Regions from separate parts of the Peribacillus asahii genome, predicted to be linked through region 2. Evidence: a T-box and tRNA genes for the amino acid it is inferred to sense, from the RefSeq annotation. Region 2 holds a T-box; the other holds one or more tRNA genes.
What was found. A T-box is a leader RNA that pairs with one kind of tRNA and senses whether it is charged. The one in region 2 lies ahead of glyQ (glycine--tRNA ligase subunit alpha), so its partner is inferred to be a tRNA-Gly.

Region 1: it has a tRNA-Gly gene. The T-box ahead of glyQ (glycine--tRNA ligase subunit alpha) is inferred to sense a tRNA for this amino acid. The anticodon was not compared.

Annotation. Positions count from the first base shown of each region.
Region 1 covers NZ_CP026095.1:748,851-759,748, forward strand. The annotation lists gene BAOM_RS03805 (3-oxoacyl-ACP reductase) at 1-728, opposite strand, end outside; gene BAOM_RS03810 (polyhydroxyalkanoic acid synthase subunit PhaR) at 794-1,249, opposite strand; gene phaQ (poly-beta-hydroxybutyrate-responsive repressor) at 1,426-1,854, shown strand; gene BAOM_RS03820 (hypothetical protein) at 1,936-2,466, shown strand; gene fabG (3-oxoacyl-ACP reductase FabG) at 2,557-3,291, shown strand; gene BAOM_RS03830 (LysR family transcriptional regulator) at 3,442-4,356, opposite strand; gene BAOM_RS03835 (short-chain fatty acid transporter) at 4,595-5,920, shown strand; gene BAOM_RS03840 (HAD family hydrolase) at 6,167-6,958, shown strand; tRNA gene BAOM_RS03845 (tRNA-Gly) at 7,200-7,273, shown strand; gene BAOM_RS03850 (B3/B4 domain-containing protein) at 7,422-8,090, opposite strand; gene queG (tRNA epoxyqueuosine(34) reductase QueG) at 8,183-9,316, shown strand; gene BAOM_RS03860 (amidase domain-containing protein) at 9,525-10,391, shown strand; gene trmL (tRNA (uridine(34)/cytosine(34)/5-carboxymethylaminomethyluridine(34)-2'-O)-methyltransferase TrmL) at 10,460-10,898, shown strand, end outside.
Region 2 covers NZ_CP026095.1:3,568,205-3,579,102, forward strand. The annotation lists gene dnaG (DNA primase) at 1-403, opposite strand, end outside; gene BAOM_RS17610 (YaiI/YqxD family protein) at 452-934, opposite strand; gene BAOM_RS17615 (pyruvate, water dikinase regulatory protein) at 1,376-2,188, opposite strand; gene BAOM_RS17620 (transcriptional regulator CcpN) at 2,215-2,859, opposite strand; gene glyS (glycine--tRNA ligase subunit beta) at 3,143-5,212, opposite strand; gene glyQ (glycine--tRNA ligase subunit alpha) at 5,199-6,095, opposite strand; T-box leader at 6,239-6,417, opposite strand; gene recO (DNA repair protein RecO) at 6,466-7,218, opposite strand; gene BAOM_RS17640 (YqzL family protein) at 7,254-7,397, opposite strand; gene era (GTPase Era) at 7,498-8,427, opposite strand; gene BAOM_RS17650 (cytidine deaminase) at 8,420-8,818, opposite strand; gene BAOM_RS17655 (diacylglycerol kinase family protein) at 8,844-9,224, opposite strand; gene ybeY (rRNA maturation RNase YbeY) at 9,196-9,672, opposite strand; gene BAOM_RS17665 (HD family phosphohydrolase) at 9,669-10,898, opposite strand, start outside.

The DNA of each region.
Region 1 (10,898 bases), 2.0 Mb from region 2:
CCGTTAATATTTAACTGTTGACCTGTAATATATCCACCGTCTTTACATAAGAAAACAACTCCACGTGCAATTTCTTCCGGTTGTCCAAAACGACGTGCTGGAATTTTAGCTACGATGTTTTCACGAATATTCTCTGGAATTTCTTGAACCATCTCTGTGTCGATAAATCCTGGGCAGATAGAGTTTACTGTTACACTGCTTTTTGCAAGTTCTAAAGCAAGAGATTTTGTATACCCAATAATTCCAGCTTTTGCTGCAGCATAGTTTGTTTGTCCGAAGCCTCCAGCTTGTCCAATAATAGAAGAGATGTTAATGATTCTTCCTGCATCTGATTCTAAAAGATATGGAAGAGCGATAGAAGAAGTATTGTAAACGCTGTTTAAGTTAACATCAATAACAGTTCTCCAATCTTCCTCACTTAGCTTCTTAAATGTGCTATCTCTTGTAATTCCAGCGTTATTGATAAGAATATCTAATCTACCAAAGTGATTAATAGTTTCTTTTATTAAATTCTCTGACTCTTCTGAATTTGAAACATCTGCTTGAACCGCATAAGCTTCTCCGCCAATCTTTTTAATGCTTTCGATGACTTGCTCAGCTAATCCCGCACTGCGATTATAGTTAATAACAACTTTTGCTCCGTTTTTTGCTAATTCCATTGCGATTGCTGCACCAATTCCTCGGCTACCGCCTGTAACGATAGCTACTTTGTTAGTTAACTCTGTCATTTTGTTAGTCTCCTTTTAGTTACTATGTACATAAAAATAGTAAAACATCTTTATAGATTACTTAGTTACCCTTGCTGTATCTTAGTTGTTTCTTTGCTGGCTACTTTATTATTATTAGTAGTAGTTTCTTTTGTTAATAAATTGATAATTTCATTAAGTTTAGTGTCTAGGGTTTTAATTTTATTTTTTACATCTGTCATTTCTCGCTTTAATTCTGCCTGGCTCACTAAATTAGAGGCAGTTTCTTCAACTAAATCTTCTAAATCATCCACTTTTGAATCCACGTTGATGATTAGGGCTGAGATATTTGACAGATCAGTGCGAGTTGGAATATTAACTTGCTCGAAATACTGTTCTGTTGTTTCATTTAGCATCTTCTTATATAGAAGATTCATCTCAAGGACTTGCCCCATTACCTTAGAAGTTGATTCGTCTTTCAGATTTTCATCAATAATGGTACTGCTTTGATTAAAAAGGTCTTTCCACAATTCAAATGGGTTTAAGTTTTTTTGCTGATTCATATGCCCTCTCCCGTCCATGAGTTTTGTTTGAAATATATTACAAATTTATAATACCAACTAAACCAGAATAAGGAAAGGTAATTTTTTTAATATTTACCAAAATTAATTGACAATTGGAACATATAGGTGTAAATTACACATAGAGACTATTTAACATATTGAGTGGGTGATACAAGATGACAACAGATAAGAAAAATACTTCTATAGATTCGACAGCCAAAGATGAGAGTATGATGAACAATATGCCCAAAAATTTAATGATACCTGTTCTTCTGTTAAGTCTTCGAGGTTGGAATTTACATGGTTACAAATTAATTCAAGAGTTAAGCCGATTTGGATTTACATCTGTAGATCAAGGAAATGTGTATCGAACATTAAGAAAGCTAGAAAAAGAGAACATGGTGAAATCTGAATGGGATATGTCAACAGGGGGCCCAGCTAAGCGAATTTATTCATTAACAGAGGCTGGTGAGGCGTATTTGCAAACTTGCACTGATTCGCTTACGCAATACCAATCCATATTAAATCGCTTTTTTACTATCTATATGGATATGTTCCTCCCTACATCTTTATCACAACGCGATGATGATAAAGAGGAGAATTAATGTTTGTTGTATTTACTTATAAAGTGAATTTGCAGTATTCCTGCAATCACAATAAATTTCTACTTTTAGGAGGTTTTTATCATGGCAGTAAACAAAAAAGATCAAAATAATAAGGATGTTCGTAATTTAGGTGATTCTTTGCTGGACAGCTGGACAAATAGTTTGAATACAATTCATGCTTCGCAAAAAGAGGTGGAGAATGTGTCAATTCAAGCAATCGGATATCAAAGAGAGGTGTGGGAGAAATTGACGGAAGATTTAACAAGAATTGAACAAGAACAAAAGAAATTAGTTGAGGAACTTCGTGTAGTAGGAAAGAAAAATATTCAAACGCTTTACGGTGAAGAAGCAGGGGAGACTTTTGATAAATGGAATGAGCACTTTGATGAGGTGAGCCTTCGTGTTCAGCAATTTACAGTAACTCCTTTGAAAGAAACTTTTAACCTTTTAAATCAATCCCAAGATCAATTACAAGATTCTATTAAAAAAGGAATCACTCAACAACAAAGCCTTCGTGAAAATTTCTTAAACCAAATGAAATCAGCTCAAAAAGGGTTTGTTGATTTAGTGGAATCTAATACAAAACTAGCGTTGAGTCTTTATAAAATTTAAGTAAGGTGCCAATGGAATAATCAAACAAGTAGAGTGGGAGGATTTAGTGTCCTCCCACTTTATAAAGATTAAGAAAAGAGGTGCAAGGCTGTGAAGTTAGCGGGAAAAGTGGCCATCATTACAGGTGGTGCGAAAGGGATTGGAAAAGTAACAGCCAAAAGATTTCTTGAAGAAGGTGCTAAAGTAGTAATCTGTGATTATGACCAGTCGGCTGGGCAAGCTGCATTAGCTGACCTTGGAAGTAATGACGTAAGCTTCTTTCAAGTCGATGTAACGAATACTGCACAAGTAGAAACGATGGTTCAATCAACAATTGATACATATGGCAGAATAGATATTTTGATTAATAACGCAGGCATTACAAATGATGGATTTCTTGTAAAGATGAGTGAAGAAGCTTGGGAAAAGGTGCTTGCTGTCAATTTGTCAGGTGTCTTTAAATGTACAAAAGCTGTCGCTCCATTTATGTTGGATCAAAAATCGGGAGTTATTTTAAATGCCTCTTCTGTAGTTGGAATATATGGGAATATCGGTCAAAGTAATTATGTGGCCACAAAAGCAGGTATTATTGGGATGACTAAAGGGTGGGCAAAAGAGTTTGGTCCAAAAGGGATTCGTGTGAATGCCATAGCACCAGGCTTCATTGCAACGGATATGGTCTCGACCGTACCGCAAAAAGTCATTGATGCAATGAAAGAAAAGACGCCGCTTAAAAAGCTAGGTACACCAGAAGATATTGCAGAGGCTTATTTATTTTTAGCTTCCGATACTGCAGGGTATATTAATGGAACCATTTTAAGTGTGGATGGCGGATTAGTAGTTTAGTAGTTACAAATATAACAGTTACATGAATACCGATATGAAAAGAGCTGCTGTTTTAAGTAGTTCTTTTCATATCGGTATTTTTATTAGGCTTTGTTATAGGACGCTGTTGATTTTGGTCTGGGGCCCCAATCGTTTTATCAACAATATGGTTTAACCTAGCCTTTTATTAAGTTGTTTTAGCTGATTGACTGGATTATTCACTAAAAAGTTGAGTAGTTTTCTTGCTGCGAATGGGATATAACAGTCCTTTTTTGTGATAACTCCCAATTCCCACATGAGAGTTGGGTTGACTAAAGAGACCATTTTAATATTATGGTGGTTTATTTTTGAATAAATCGATTTTGGAAGAATCGTAATACCTAAACCTTCTTTAACAAGCTCGGCAATCAAATCCCATTGAGAGCTTTGGTATGTAATTTGAGGACTAAACCCAGCATTTAGACACTCTTGGATTATTCGATCATGTAAAGCAAATTGTTCGTTGAAAATAATAAACTGTTCATCCTGTAATTCATGTAGACTTACAAAGTCTCTATGGGCTAGTCGATGGTGTTGAGAGACATAAATTACAAACTCATCTTTCGTAAATGGATGGACAATAAACTTTTCTGTATTAGTTGGAAAAACACTGATGCCTAAGTCAATTTTTTCTTCATCTATTAAACTTTCTACACGTTTTGCTCCTAACTCAACTAATTTTAATGAAATTTTAGGGTGAAGCTTTCTAAATGGAATAGCTATGGAAGGGAAAAATAGCGTTCCGATTAAAGGTGGTATTCCAATTTTAATTTCACCTGATGGTATATGCATTAAGTCATCTAAACGTACAGAAAGATCATCTAATGTGGAAATAAGTTTTAGAGCCGAATCATATACAATTTCTCCTGCATCTGTAAGCTTTAATTGTCGCGTTGTACGATCAAATAGTGTGACTTGTAGTTCTTCTTCTAAGTTTTTAATGATTTTGCTTAATGATGGTTGTGATAAATGAACATGAGAAGAAGCTTTAGTGAAACTTTGATGTTCAGCGACAGCTATTAAGCATTTTAATTGTTGAATCTCCATAAAAAATCCCTTCTATTCATTTTTTTAATAACTATTATTCTTTTTTACTATTTTACTTACAATAACTAAAATAGTAAAGTTATCCCAGTAAGATAATTCTAGTATTTCCAAATAATTAGAAACATTTTTTGCTAATAATTTCTTGGATGATGAATAAGGATGTATCACCTTTTATTTTGCAGCTTCATCTTATTTTTATATACAAAATTATAGTAAATAAACAAAGGGGGAGAATAAGTTGAAGGCGATGATTTCATTTTCAAACAGATTGATGCAAAGGTATATGCCTGATCCATTTTTGCTTGTTATTGTGCTTACCTTTTTTGTCATCGGTCTTGCTATTTTTTTGACAGATAGTACACCTGCTCAAATTGTAGGTTACTGGGGAGATGGTTTTTGGAATTTGTTAGAATTCTCCATGCAAATGGTTTTAATTGTTGTAACAGGACATGTTATGGCGAGCAGTCCATTTTTTAAGAAATTATTGGGGAACTTAGCCAATATCCCAAAGTCACCGGGGCAAGCTATTATTCTGGTTACTCTTGTAGCTCTAATTGCATGCTGGATTAACTGGGGATTTGGTCTAATCATTGGAGCGTTGTTTGCAAAAGAGATTGCTAAAAAGGTCGATGGTGTCGATTATCGATTGTTAATTGCAAGTGCTTATAGTGGATTTATTATTTGGAGCGGGGGATTATCTTCATCTGTTGCATTAACGATTGCTACACCTGGTCATTTTACGGAAAATCTTATAGGGATTGTTCCAACAAGTGAAACTCTTTTTTCTCCATTTAATTTAATTGTTGTAATCGGGCTGCTTATTTTAGTTCCAATTATAAACCGATTTATGATACCTTCAAAAGAACAAGCTTTTTTGATTGATCGCAAGCTATTAGAAGATGTAGATAGTGTACAGGCAAGTGCAGTAGAACAAGCTGAACTGACACCTGCTGAGCGTTTAGAAAACAGTAAGATATTATCTTTGCTTATTGGTTTATTAGGCCTTTCTTTTTTAGCCTATTATATCGTGAAAAACGGATTTGTTATTAATCTTAATATTGTGAACTTTATCTTTCTTTTTATTGGGATAATATTGCACAAAACACCGAGATTATTTTTAGAAGCTATTTCAAGTTCAGTTAAAAGTGCAAGTGGAATTATTATTCAGTTTCCGTTCTACGCAGGGTTAATGGGTATTGTGACCGCTTCAGGACTAGCTGGGATTTTATCTAATGCGTTTATATCTATTTCAAATGAGAATACATTCCATATGTTCACGTTATGGAGTGCAGGTTTGGTAAACTTCTTTGTACCTTCAGGTGGAGGACAGTGGGCTGTACAAGCTCCTGTTATGTTAGAGGCTGCAAAAGATTTAGGAGTTTCTTTACCGAAAACAGCGATGGCTGTTGCATGGGGAGACGCTTGGACGAATATGATTCAACCATTCTATGCATTGCCAGCATTAGCCATTGCCGGTTTGAAAGCAAAGGATATTATGGGGTATGGTTTAGTAATCATGTGTATAACAGGGATTTTTATTTCTGCCGTCTTTTACTTTTTATGATGGGTATATTGGATAATGATGGTAATTTAAAGTGTTATATCACATAGCCCTTATAGTAAATGAATGATTGAGTTATCAAGGACTTCAACGATTATGTTGAGGTCTTTTTTAGAGATTATGCAGGAGAATTTCTGCATCGCTTTCATTAAGCTCGTCTATCTTTTTTTCAATAGTTATTTATTTTCACATTCGTGTAGTTTATTATTAAAATAGTGAGATTATTGTGAAAGAAATGAGGTTGCAGCTATGGTGAAGGCAGTATTTTTTGATTTAGATGATACATTATTGTGGGATCAAAAGAGTGTTAAAGAAGCGTTTGTAGCAACATGTCTTGTGGCAAAAGAGAAATATGGGGTAGATGTTGAAGAGTTTGAAGAAGCGGTTCGAAAGGAAGCAAGAGAGCTGTATGCTTCATATGAGACGTATGAATTTACACAAATGATCGGTATTAATCCTTTTGAAGGGCTATGGGGAAATTTCTTAGATGACACAGATGATTTCCGTAAAATGGCAGAGATTGTACCGGCTTATCGTAAAGAGGCATGGACACGTGGGTTAAAGGCTTTAGGGATTGACGATGAGGCATTTGGAGCGGAACTCGCAGAGCGTTTTCCAGCAGAACGTCGCAAAAAACCTTTTATTTATGATGAAACATTTACAGTGTTAGATGAGCTAAAAGGTAAATATAAATTATTGCTATTAACAAATGGTTCTCCAGATTTACAAAATACAAAGTTGACGATTACGCCTGAATTAGTGCCTTATTTCGATGAAATTATCATTTCTGGGGCATTTGGCAGAGGAAAGCCTGATCAAACGATTTTTGAACATGCTTTAGAGCGAATTGGTCTAAATAAAGACGAAGTTATTATGGTCGGAGATAATTTAATGACAGATATTCTTGGTGCTTCAAGAACAGGAATTAAATCAGTTTGGATTAATCGTCATAATAAAGAACGCAATGAAGTTGTACCAGATTATGAAATTACTCATTTGGAAGAACTTTATCCGATTATTGAAGAACTAAAGAATAAATAAAAGGAAAGGACTTCGGTATGATTGCCGAAGTCTTTTTTTAGCTGCACTGAGAATTCACTAAAATCCGTTTTTATGTGCCAGTTGTGTTACATTGCGATGAAGTAAGGATGCGGAAGATGATCTGCTTTACAAAACTTTATGTGAATTTTACTTTTTTTAAATAAAGCTATTGCATTCTCATAAACTTCGATATATAATTACTTATGTTGATTCGACAAAGTTCAACATAAACCTTCAAAATGCGGGTGTAGTTTAGTGGTAAAACCTCAGCCTTCCAAGCTGATGATGAGGGTTCGATTCCCTTCACCCGCTCCATTACATACGTTGATAACGCAGAGTTTCGTTACACAGAGAGAACGAAGCTTTGCGTTTTTTAAATTTTATAAATGTAAAAAACTGCTATATTTATAGTTAAAAAAAAGCGTATCGCCTTATCATCGATTTGGGAGATACGCTTTTTTATTTAATTAGTTGAAATCGAGTAATGCCCTTTTCCGCCATGAATTTGCAGAAACATATCTAGTAAAGATTTTGTTTGCTTATCGGCTTCTTCTATTGAAGTAGAAGGAGTGAAATAAATAATTTGTAAGGCTTGTTTTGTTTCTTCTGTTACTTTTGTACGCTCAGAATCTACAAATGGGCTGCCGAAAGGCCCTTCTTGATCAACGGACGTAATCATATGCTCCATAGAGTTCATTCGACCGTTAAGCCCCATATATGTATCCTCGTGTTCACCAATTTTAATCGTTATATCTCCTGTAAGCTTAGCGCGGTCATAGATGCCAATAGGTACTTCGAATAAAAGGGAAAAGAAGTTATTTAAATCGATGGCTGAATGCACAGGTGATAAATAATTTTGTTTTTGGATGCGGCGATACAGTGCTTCTGCAGATGGGCGATATCTTGACGGGTTTGTTCCTATTAATTTAAAGACATTTCTCCATTCTTGAATTTTGTCGAAATCCGTCCATTCTTTTTCTTGAAGATCAAAGTATAAAGATTCTTGAAATAGTTGCAATCTTCCTTTTAACATTTGAGGGGATAGTCCGACTTCGATATCGTTGTATGTAATGATTCCGACTTTAAAGTGTGGAATTTTTTCTTTAAGATTGTCAGCAATGGTTGTTTCCAAGTGTTTCACCTCCAAAAATGATTGAAAATAGTTTAACATAGATGGAAATGGTTGAACATAATACAGACTTTTACGTACGAAGGTGAATAGAGATGTATATGAAAGAATTGAAGAAAGAGCTAATTGCTTATAGTAAAGAAATTGGTATCGATAAAATCGGTTTTACGACGGCTTCGACGTTTGATTCGTTAAGGAATCGTTTATTAGAGCAGCAAACACTAGATTATCAGTCTGGATTTGAGGAGCCAAATATTGAAAAGCGAGTAAGGCCAGAGTTAATTATAGAACATCCGCAATCGATTATTTCCATTGCGTTAGCCTATCCTTCTAAAATGAAGGATGCTCCGTTAAGTACAAAAGGAGAACGACGTGGTATTTTTTGTCGAGCTTCTTGGGGAACGGATTACCATGTTGTGTTGAGAGAGAAGTTACAATTACTCGAATCATTTATTAAAGAGAAAATACCGAATGCATTGACGAAATCAATGGTTGATACAGGGGAATTGTCTGATCGAGCAGTAGCTGAGCGTGCCGGCATAGGATGGAGTGGGAAAAATACGATGATCATTACTCCAGAGTTTGGATCGTATGTATATTTAGGTGATTTGATTACGAATGTACCTTTTGAACCCGATCAACCGATGGAAGATCAATGTGGGACGTGTAATAAATGCGTAGATGTTTGTCCAACGGGAGCACTTGTACAAGGCGGACAGTTAAATGCAAAGCGTTGTATCGCTTTTTTAACTCAAACAAAAGGCTTCTTGCCAGACGAATTTCGTTCCAAAATTGGGAATCGCTTGTATGGATGTGATACATGTCAGACCGTTTGTCCGAAAAATAAAGGCATCGATTTTCATATTCATGCAGAAATGGAGCCGGACCCAGACATTGCAAAACCGTTGTTAAAGCCTTTATTGACGATTTCGAATAAGGAATTTAAAGAGAAGTACGGTCATGTATCTGGATCATGGCGCGGAAAAAAGCCGATTCAACGAAATGCAATTTTGGCGCTGGCACATTTTAAAGATGAAACGGCTTTGCCTGAATTAATTCAGGTGATGAAAGAAGATCCTCGCCCTGTCATTCGTGGTACAGCTGCTTGGGCAATCGGAAAGATTGGTGGAGGAGAAGCAGAAGGCATTTTACAAAGTGCATTAGATAAAGAGAAAGATGAAGACGTGTTAGCAGAAATAAAGAAGGGGTTAATGCTAGCGGCACATTGATAAAGTGAAATTTCGATCAGTGGGAGCTTACTGTTCGTTAAGCGTTGGATTAAGTAGAGGAAATCACTCGTATTATTCAGAGTGATTTTTTTTATACAATTAGATTGTAGACACCGTTAGCGAATAAGAAACCTTGATGTAGTTTTTGTATTTTTAATCAAGCCCTCTTCATACATATTGAGTAGGAGTGATAAAGGAGGGCTTAAGCTTGAGGGAACAATTAAAGGAATTATTACAGACACGCATCGAACAGTATATATCGAGTGATGAGAGGCGGGCGGAACAAACGGATGAGAAGCCGTTACGAAAGAAGCAATTGTTAGAGAAGCGAGAGGCCGATATTGTTCGAGTTCATGCAGCAGGTAAAGTGCATTCTTTGTTTTATGATCGACAAGATACAGTACTGGCCTATCAAGTGCATTTGCAATGTTTAATTAAACAAGGAGATACTTTTTTGATTGAAGAAGAGATAGAAGAACGTGAGGCTAGGTTTCAAAATGGTCTCATTGTGAATGATTATGAGGTAGAGCTAATTTCAGAAGATACTTTTCTGCCTGAGCAAAGGGTAGAAGATGTACAAAGAGTCACGTATACGTACGATCGAAGAAAAGCGGTTCAATATGCTGAGCGGTGGTGGAATGAGTTTAATCCTGCTTATAATAAATTCGCGGATGATTGTACAAATTATATATCACAATGCTTACATGCGGGAAATATTCCAATGTGGGGGAGTCCCAATCGAACTAAAGGCTGGTGGATGGGTGGAAAAAGCTGGAGTTATAGTTGGACGTCTGCGCATGGTTTCTATAGGCTTTTGGCAGGTGGTAAAGGTATTCGAACGCAAGAAGTGACGTATGCACAAGAGTTAAACCTTGGAGACATTATATGCATTGACTTTGAAGGAGATGGCCGTTTTGATCACTCCCTCATTGTAACAGCAAAAGATATATACGGTATGCCGCTTGTGAATGCTCATACGGTAAACAGCCGCCGGCGTTATTGGACGTATGAAGATTCTACTCGTTATACTCCGAATATTGTATATAAGTTTTTTAGAATTTTAGATGGAAGATGAAACGTTTTTTTGTCGGTTTGATTAATGATATAATGAAGGGAGACACTCATACTAGAGGTGAACAGGAATTGGCCATACATGTAGTTTTATATCAACCTGAAATTCCGGCAAATACAGGAAACGTTGCAAGAAGCTGTGCGGCAACAAATACAACGTTACATTTAATTCGTCCGCTTGGATTTTCAACAGATGACAAATATTTAAAGCGTGCGGGTCTTGATTATTGGGAACATGTAAAGATTCATTATTATGATTCTATGGATGAATTCTTTGAGAAAAATGCTGGTGGGGATTTCTACTATTTATCTAAATTTGGTGAAAAGCCTCATACGACATTTGATTATAGTAATCAAGATAAAGAAATCTTCTTTATTTTCGGTAGAGAAACAACAGGCCTTCCGAAAGATTTAATTCAGGAGAATATGGATCGTTGTTTACGTGTTCCGATGACGGATAAGGTGCGTTCGTTAAATTTATCAAATACAGCAGCTATTTTAATATATGAAG
Region 2 (10,898 bases):
GAACCAGAAGATGGTGATAAAATTTTCGTAATAAATCATGTGCTTCAAGCATTTGCTCTGAACCAGCCGGCAAATTGGAGCGTGATTGTCCTTTATTGATTTCAACATCTAAAGGAACATTTCCTTTTTCCGCTAAAACCTTAGCAGCTTCAACAAAGCTATATCCTTCTATATCCATTAAAAAGGTAAAAACATTACCACCTGCTCCGCAACCAAAGCAATGGAAAATTTGCTTTTCAGCAGAAACGGAAAACGAAGGACTATTTTCACCATGAAAAGGACATAGACCAAAATAGTTTCGACCTTGTTTTTTCAATTGAACATATTCGCCAATTAACTCGACGATATCGACCGATTCGCGAATTTCATTAATCTTTTCATCTTCTATTCGGGCATTTGTCATATTCTCACCTTATAATTTAGGTGATTGTTTATTATTCGATATGTACGGCTAAATTCCTTCAAGGTTCGACAAAATTTTTGCAAGTACCTGTGCAAATTTAATGCGATCTTCCTTCGAGAATGCTTTTGGCCCTTTTGTATGTTTACCAGCTCTGCGCATTTTAGCTGAAAGGTAACGCATATCTAAAAGCATCGAAATATTCTCTTCGGTATATTCTTTTCCCTTTGAAGAAAGAACATATACAGCTTTAGGGAGTAATGTTCCAGCCAATCCAATATCATTTGTTATAACAATATCACCCTTTTTTACTGCGTTAACGATATATAAGTCCGCCGCTTCCTTATCTGCATCAACATATACCCATTTTCCTTCCGGATTACTCATCATATTTTTGTAGGAAGCAACGAATGTAACGTTCACCTTAAATAATGAAGCAGCATCCAAAATTTCTTTTTTCACAGGGCATGCATCTGCATCAACGTAGATTGATGGTTTATCGTCCATAACATTAAATTCTACATCTTTCTCCATAATCCTTTTTCTCCATTGAATCTTTATCGCAAATTAACAGGCAATAAACGCCTACTTAGAAATCGAGAGAAAGCGATAAAAAGAGAAGAGAACAACTACCTGCACAAGACTTGATTATGTCTCAGCTACCTCTTCTGTAAATGGACACTTTACTTTCTCTCGTTCATGAATAGGTGAATGAATGTATAACGTAAACCTTGACTTCTCGTTAATCACTAGTTTATTCCTTATTAAGGAACTCTAAACCTTTATAATACAATTTCTCGCAATTTTTTATTATAATCTATTTTTTCAAAAGTTGCCATCATTTCAATCTAAAAAATCTGTTTCTACATCCACTTTTTTATAGCCCTGTACACAAAAAAGTGGATGGAGCAATAAGCTATACATTATATGTTAGCTTATCGTCCATCATCATGTATGAACTCATCATAAAAATGGTTATTTCACGCTTCGATTTTGAAGAATATTAATAATTAAATTAGCTGTTTCTTCAACAGCTTTATTTGTTACATCAATGATTGGACATTTAAGACGCGAAACAATAGAGTCAAAATAGGTTAGTTCCTCTTTAATTCTTTCCATATTTGCATAGATAGCATGGTCATTTAGTCCAAGTGATTTCAAACGTTCTTTCCGAATATGGTTGAGTTTTTCTGGGCTAATTTTCAGACCAATAATCTTTTCCGGCGACACTAAAAATAATTCTTCTGGAGGCTTTACTTCCGGAACGAGCGGCACATTCGCTACTTTATAACGCTTATGAGCTAAATATTGCGAAAGCGGCGTTTTAGATGTTCGAGACACACCAACTAACACAATATCCGATCGTAAAATCCCTCGTGGATCACGTCCGTCATCATATTTCACAGCAAATTCAATGGCCTCTACACGCTTGAAATAATCATCATCAAGCTTGCGTACTAAACCTGGCTCATTTAAAGGCTTAAACGTCGCTCGTTGTTGAAGCAAGTCCATAAGCGGACCTAAAATATCATGAGCAGGTAGATTCTCCTTTTTAATTTGCTGTTCCATATATGCTCGAATGTCTGGCTTTACGAGCGTATACACAATAACCGCATCATTTAATTTAGCAAGCGAAATGACTTCATCAACGTTTTGTTCATCTTCTATGTATGGTATTCGCTTGATTGCAAAAGAGGCCCCCATAAACTGGCTCGCCGCTGCTTTTGTTACTAATTCCGCTGTTTCTCCTACTGAGTCCGATACAACATATATGATTGAACCGTTCATTCCTGTCATGCTTTTTGCGAGCCCCCCTAAAACTTTTCGTCTGCTAAAGCTACGAAAGCTTTTGTTATATTCGTTTTTGTAATTCGCCCAATCACTTCGTAGCCCTTTTCCGTCTCCTTCACGACCGGCAACGAATCAATTTGCTTATCAATCAGCTTTTTCGCTACATCAATCATTAAATCTTCTTTTGTACACATCGTAATATTCGGCATTCTCGTCATAATAATATTAACAGGAATGGATGATAATTCCTGCTTCCCGATACTTGCTCGTAATAAGTCTTTCCGTGAAAGAACTCCTACTAATACGGATTGCTTATCAACAACAAATAACGTACCTACATCTTCTAAAAACATCATGACTATTGCATCATATACGGAAATACTCTCGTTAACAACGACCGGTATCGATTGATAATCCTTTACAAAAATATGATTTAAACTATCCGTCAAAAGTTGAGTCCCCGATCTACCAGAATAAAAATACCCGACACGAGGTCTCGCATCAAGAAAGCCTGCCATCGTTAAGATTGCTAAATCTGGTCGAAGTGTTGCTCTCGTCAGATTCAATCGATCAGCAATATTTTCACCCGTGATTGGCCCATTTTCTTTCACAATTTGTAGTATCTGTTCTTGACGCTTATTCAATTCGATTTTAATCACCACCCTAATGCGTTAAGAGAGAAAAAGGATATCTGTTTTTATAATGATTAGTATATTCCATTATTATATCGTAAATAGACATAAAATTCTTATCTCCTGCTTGTTTATATATTTTCAGGAAACTTCAATCTACTCACATCATCCTTTATCAAAACTGTATCCTACTAAAAGACTCCTATTAGATCATACTGTTCATTTCAACTAATCATCTTGTTTAACATAGCGAAAAAGAAAATCGGATACTACTATACAAACGTCGTCTGAAGCAGTATCCGTTCTTTTGTATCATTGATTACGATACAATAATTTTATTCATCGCTGCATAAGTAGCCACTAAATCACTAATCTCTTTCATGAGTGATAAACGGTTATTACGGATAGATGCATCGTCTGCCATAACCATTGTATGCTCGAAATACTGTTCAATATCTGTTTGAAGAGAGGCTAATAATTCATAACGCTCTGTTTCATTATCTGCTTGTTGATAAGCAACAGACACACGTTGATAGTTCTCATAAAGTGCTGTTTCCTGAGTATTTTCAAATTTAGCAGCATCCACAGATACTTGATGTTCACATTTACCAGCAATATTCATAACACGGCTTAGTGCTTCTAGCTCTTCTTTAAAGCCTGCTTCGTTCTTCTTCGCTTCCAACACGCCAGCACGCTCTACAAGAGATGAGATATAGCCAATTTCACCTAATAAAACCGCATCAATTAAATCATAGCGAATATGCTGTTCCTGTAGCATATGCTTAATTCGGGCTTTAAAGAAAGTAAGCATATCTTCCTGCACATCGGCAAGCTCACGTTTCACAATATTTTTCGCTTCTACTTCGTGCAATGCTAAAGCGACGATTGCTTCTAAAGAAATATTCCAATTCTTCTCCGCTAAAATTTGGACAATTCCGCCCGCTTGTCTTCTTAATGCATACGGATCTTGAGAGCCGGTAGGAATAATCCCAATTGCAAAAAATGATGCGATAGTATCCATTTTTTCAGCAACACTTAAAATGGCGCCAATCGTTGAAGGCGGTACGCTATCGTCAGCAGACTTTGGCATATAATGTTCATGAATTGCCGCCGCCACTTCCTTCGCTTCTCCTTTTAAAAGGGCATACCTTTCTCCCATGTAACCTTGTAATTCCGGGAACTCATACACCATATGACTGACTAAGTCAAATTTAGCGATGCGTGCTGCTCGAAGGGCCAACTCTTTATCGACAGATACTTCAAGTGCATCGACTAACGCTCCTGTAATAGCTGTAACACGCTCTGTTTTCTCAGCCAGCGTACCAATTTCTTCATGATAAACAATTGTTTCAAGCTTTTTTAAAGCATCTGCAATATCTTTCTTCTGATCTTCTTTGTAGAAGAACGCAGCATCGGAAAGACGTGCACGCAATACTTTCTCATTTCCTTTCGATACCGTTTCTAAATGACGATCATCCCCATTTCGAACAGTAACAAAGAAAGAAAGCAAGTTGCCAGCTTGATCTTTTACAGGGAAATAACGTTGATGTTCTTTCATAGATGTGATTAATACGTCACTTGGCAGCTCCAAAAATTCTTCTTCAAAACGACCAAATAAAACCGTTGGATATTCAACTAAGTTATTGACTTCCTCAAGCAATTCTGCATCAACTGGAATTACCCAATTATTTTTGGCTTCTAGCTCTTTAATTTGTGCCAAAATCATATTGCGACGTGTATCCGGGTTCGCAATAACAAATTGCTCAGTTAAACGTGCTTCATATTCAGCAGGATCTTCAATTGTGATTGTTTCCCCTAAGAAGCGATGGCCTTTTGTTGTACGGTTTGTATCTACATCGGCAATGGTAAAAGGTACAATTTCCTGACCAAATAATGCAATTAACCATTTAATTGGACGGACAAAACGAAGCTCTTGGTTTGCCCAGCGCATATTTTTACCAAATGTCATGCTTGTAATAAGATTCTGCAGCTCCACTAGTAACTCTTTCGTCGGTTGTCCTTTAATAAATTTATTTAAATGAACATATTCAACGCCTTTAATTTCTTTGAAATAAATGTCGTCTGTTGTCAGTCCTTGACCTTTTGTAAAACCAATTGCTGCTTTTGACCAATTGCCTTCCGCATCCATGGCAATTTTTTTAGCTGGTCCTTTTACTTCTTCTTCAATATCCTTTTGTGCTTCTGCCACATCCGTAACAAGAAGCGATAAACGTCTAGGTGTTGAAAAAGCTTGAACATCACCGAATTCGATTGCTTTTTCTGTGAACCATTTTTGAACCTTATCTGCTAATTGGTTCATTGATGATGTCACAAAACGTGCTGGTAATTCTTCTAAACCAATTTCCAACAATAAATTACGCTTGCTCATTTGCATTCTCCCCTTTCACTTTTAAAATCGGGAAGCCTAATTTTTCCCGCTCTTCGTAGAAGGTTTTGGCAACCTTACGCGCTAAATTTCGGCAGCGAGCGATATATCCCGTTCTTTCTGTAACCGAAATGGCTCCTTTTGCGTCTAACAAATTAAATGTATGAGAACATTTCAACACATAATCATAAGCTGGGTGAACAAGTCCTTCTTCCATTTGACGCTGTGCTTCTGCTTCATACATCGTAAATAGTTGGAATAACATATCTAGATTCGACGTTTCAAACGTATATTTAGAATGCTCATATTCAGGCTGACCAAAAATATCGCGTACAGTAAAACCATCTGTCCACTCTAACTCGAATACATTTTCTTTCTGTTGAATGTAAGAAGCCAGACGCTCAATTCCATATGTAATTTCAACCGAAACAGGCTTACATTCAAGTCCACCAACTTGTTGGAAATACGTAAATTGTGTAATTTCCATTCCATCTAACCATACTTCCCAACCAAGGCCTGCACAACCTAATGAAGGGTTTTCCCAGTTATCTTCAACGAAACGAATATCATGCTCAAGCGGGTCAATTCCAAGAGCTTTTAAAGAATCTAAATATAACTCTTGAATATTGTCTGGCGATGGCTTCATAATCACTTGGAATTGATGATGCTGATACAGACGGTTTGGGTTTTCACCATAGCGTCCATCCGCAGGGCGACGTGATGGCTCCACATATGCTACATTCCACGGCTCTGGTCCAATCGCTCGTAAAAATGTATAAGGGCTCATTGTGCCCGCACCTTTCTCCACATCATAAGCATTCATTAAAATACAGCCTTGTTCAGACCAATGTTTCTGTAACGTTAAAATCATATCTTGAATATTCATTCCTGCACCTCCAAATTTTTAAAGCGAAAATGAAATTTGTCGCCTTCCCTGCTGAATTTGGCTATTTACTTGCCAATTTTAAGAGATTACCTGCCATATCCTACGTAACACAAAAAACTCCCGTCCCTATGCCAAAATGTAAGCATAGGGACGAGAGTTTACCCGCGGTTCCACCCTAATTGTCATTTCTAAGGAAATGACCTCTTTTGTTAAATATCATGCTCCGGAACGCCCTTCCCTGAATGTCCATATCCTGGCTCCCACTATCCCAGGCTCGCTTTTATGGAGAAAGACAGGTACTCCTTTCCATCAACGCAACTTCATATTTTAGATGATTGTATTCTATCCAACAAAGTAAAAAAAGTCAACCTTAAAGCAAATCTTTCATCGAATCCAACTGCTTTAAAAATCTTTTTGATTTCAAGTGAAGTCCGGAATATTCTTCATAATAGGCATCAATAATCGTTTGCAGCTCTTTCTTCGTTTCCGGCTTTATGGAAATATTGCCAAGGCGTGATAAATCAAAATAATAAAACAGACGCAACAACTTAACCGCAGCCGGCGATAGTTTTAAATGATAGGAATCTTTATCAAAACAGCGATGACAAATAAACCCTGCCTCCCGAAGTGAAAAAGCAAACACACCTTCTGTTTCTCCGCAGACTGTACATTGATTTAATACAGGATGAATCCCATTAACCGGAAGCATTTTCATTTCAAAAATAAACTTTAACACCTCTGGGTCATATTCTTCATTTATGTAATGTAACGTTTGATATAAAAGCTCAAATAAGTATGGATTCGCCTTTTTATCATCGACGCTTCGATCCAATAATTCAATAATATAAGAGGCATAAGCTGTCGCAAATAAGTCCTCGCGTATAAAACGCATAGAATCTACCATTTCACCTTGCTGTAGACTCCCAAGACCTGTTGAAGGCGTTACAAGAAAATAACCATAACAAAATAATTGCGTAACAGAAGCAAGCCTGCTATTAGGCTTGCTTGCTCCTCTTGCCATAACACCTATTTTTCCAAATTCACGTGTATAAATCGTGATGACTTTATTGTTCTCTCCATAATCGGATCGCCTAATGACTATGCCTTCACATTTTTGAAACATAATAAAGACACCACCAATTCTCGCCTAACTAAACGTTAGGAAACAGGAAAATCAATATTTGCTAGCTCCTCAGTTGACTGCTCGGCTCTTTCCTGTTTTTCGACTTCTATCTCTTTAAAAAGAAGATAAGTGTCCACATTACCTGTTTCACTAAATACTTTCCAGGTAAAATCCAACATCATAAGACCCACCTTTCATGTTAACTAGCATATGTTCATTTCCAACCTTACGAATAGCTTGACCTAATTTTCTACTTTCATGAAGCGTAAAATTTGCTAATTAATACTCGTCCTCGTTAAATCCATAATCACGAAGCTGGCCTGCTTTATTGCGCCAATCTTTTTGCACTTTGACCCATAGCTCTAAAAACACTTTTGAGCCTAATAAATTTTCAATGTCAATTCGAGCACGACTCCCTACTTCCTTCAACATCTTTCCTTGTTTGCCAATGACAATTCCTTTTTGTGAGTCTCGTTCGACTACAATGGTTGCCATGACATTAATCGTTTCACTATTGTCCATTTTTTTAATCGAATCGATTACAACAGCAACAGAATGAGGGATCTCCTCACGTGTTAAGTGAAGCACTTTTTCACGAATTAACTCGGAAATAATAAACCGCTCCGGATGATCAGTCACTTGATCTGCTGGATAAAACTGCGGTCCTTCTGGTAGATGATCTTTAATTTGCGCGAGCAACGTCTCCACATTATTTCCTTCTAGAGCTGAAATTGGTACAACAGATGTAAAAGGATATAAACGCTGATAGCGCTCAATAAGTGGCAGCAGTTCATCAGGATGAACCGCATCAATTTTATTTACAACTAAAAAAACAGGTGTGTTTACATTTTTTAATTTTTCAATAATGAACTCATCACCGCGACCATATCCTTCTGTCGCATTAATCATAAATAAGATCAAATCTACTTCCTTCAGTGTATTAGTCGCAACTTTCATCATAAAATCGCCAAGCTTATGCTTCGGCTTATGAATACCTGGCGTATCTATAAAAATCATTTGGGAATCATTCAATGTTAATACACCTTGTACTTTGTTTCTCGTTGTTTGGGGCTTATCACTCATAATGGCAATTTTTTGCCCAATAACACGATTCAAAAACGTACTCTTCCCTACATTCGGTCGACCAATAATCGAGATAAATCCCGATTTATGACCTTGCACTTGTCTATCATCAAATAATTTATTCATGTAAATCCTCCGCTGAAAAAGCGCCTGGAAGTAAGGCTTCAACCGTTATTTCCTTCACATCGCCTTTTAAATTCGTTAATAGCACTTTCATATCTTTATCACAAAGTTCTGCAATAACTTGTCTGCATGCTCCACAAGGAGACACAGGACCATCCGTATCCGCTACAACCGCAAGCATTTGAAACTCGCGGTCTCCATGACCATACGCACTAAATAAAGCCGTTCTTTCCCCACAATTGCACATGCTATAAGCTGCATTTTCAATATTACACCCATGATAAACTTTTCCATCTTTCGTTAAAACAGCCGCACCTACCTTGAATTTGGAGTATGGCACATAGGCCTTCTCTCTTGCTAATTTTGCTTCTTCTATTAATTGCTGCTGATTCATCTAACATCATCCTTCCAATAAATATTTACGTACTGATCAGCTTCGGCAAAAAGATGACAATTCCAACAATCACAGAGAATACAGCATATAATAAGACAGCCCCTGCTGCCATATCCTTTGCTTGACGTGCTAGCGGATGATACTCTTCTGTCACTAAATCGACTACTCGTTCAAGCGCCGAATTGACTAGTTCAAGCGCAATCATCCCCGTAACGGCAATCAGAACAAAGAGCCATTCTATCCAATTAAGTGAAACATACGCTCCTAATAAAATGACCACCACTGTCATCATACTATGAATTCGAACGTTTCGCTCTGCTTTAACACCTTCCCAAATCCCTCTTAGAGCAAAATAAAAACTCTTGACGAAAGGATATTTACCCTTCTCTCGATAGCCCGTACTCATCTAGGATATCCTTTTGTTTTGTAAACATGACCCGCTCATCACTTTCGGTCATATGATCATAGCCAAGCAAATGCAAAAAGCCATGCAAAGCCAAAAAGCCTAGTTCGCGATCAAAGGAATGCCCGTACTCCTCCGCCTGCTCTTTCGTACGCTCAATAGAGATAATAATATCTCCAAGAACCCTAGGCATATCCGCACCAATAATTTCAATCTCTTCTTCTCCCATTTCTTCAAGTGCAAAAGAAATGACATCCGTTGCTGCATCTTTATTACGGTACTCTTTATTAATCTCCTGGATTCTAGCATTATTGACAAACGTAACGGAAAGCTCTGTCCCTTCCTCAATATCTTCCCTTTCAGCGGCAAACTGCAAAACACTTTCTACCAGCTTCTGCACTTCTTCGGAAATTTCATTTGTTTCATCGATAAAATCAAGCTCTAATCTCATGCTTCCACCTTCTGTTCTAATTTATTAAACTCAGGATACTCAATGCGCGAATGAAAAATCCCATTTAACGATTCACAGAGTGAAGATTTCACAATACTTAACTCCTTCATCGTAATATCACATTCATCAAATTGGTGATCTTGAATACGGTCATTAATAATTTGAATCACGAGCTCTTCAATCTTTTCTGGAGTCGGCTGTTGCATCGACCTTACAGCAGCCTCCACACTGTCGGCAATGCCAATCACGGCGACTTCCTTCGTTTGCGCTTTCGGGCCGGGATAACGATACTCTGATTCCTGTACGGTCTCATCTTGTTTTAACGCTTTATAATAAAAGAACTTTAATAAAGTTGTGCCATGATGCTGTTCGGCAATATCGATAATTTCCTTAGGAAACTTATGCTTTCGCAACAACTCACCGCCATCACTTGCATGCGCAATAATAATATCCCTGCTTGTTCTCGGCGGCAACTGATCATGTGGATTGCTTCCCGTGATTTGATTTTCAATAAAGAACTGAGGTCGTTTTGTTTTACCAATATCGTGATAGTAACAACCTACCCGGGCAAGTAAACCATTCGCCCCAATTGCTTCACAAGCAGACTCCGCCAAATTAGCTACCATAACGCTATGATGGTAGGTTCCCGGTGATTCCGTTAAAATCTTTCGAAGCAATGGATGATTGGGATTAGACAGCTCTAGTAACTTAATTGTCGATAATACACCGAAGCCGGCCTCAAAAAATGGTAACAGCCCCATCGTTAAAACAGCTGAACTAAGGCCGGATACAATGGCTGCAATACTATAATATACATACTCCATTTTTAAATAATGCCCATCCATAATAAATAACAATGAGAATAAAAACGCTACATTCACTAACGACAATAGACTACCTGCTGATAACACCTTTGTTTTAAAATTATCACGAGATAAAATAATAATCGCGGCGAAACCGCTAAACATAATGTATAATCCCATTGAATAATCTAAATTACTCGGAGTTTCTCCATTAAAAATAATCGTTCCATATGAACTTAGTAAAAGCGTCATTGCTACAGACAAACGATCATTCAAGAGCATTTTACTAATCATCGCTGCCATTGCTCCTGGAAAGAAGTACACTAAATCGGCATGTTGAAAATCAGCAAGTATACTAAAGATTTTCATCATCGATAAAGCGATGACAAAGACAAGACTAAAAATTAACAGCTGATTATGCTG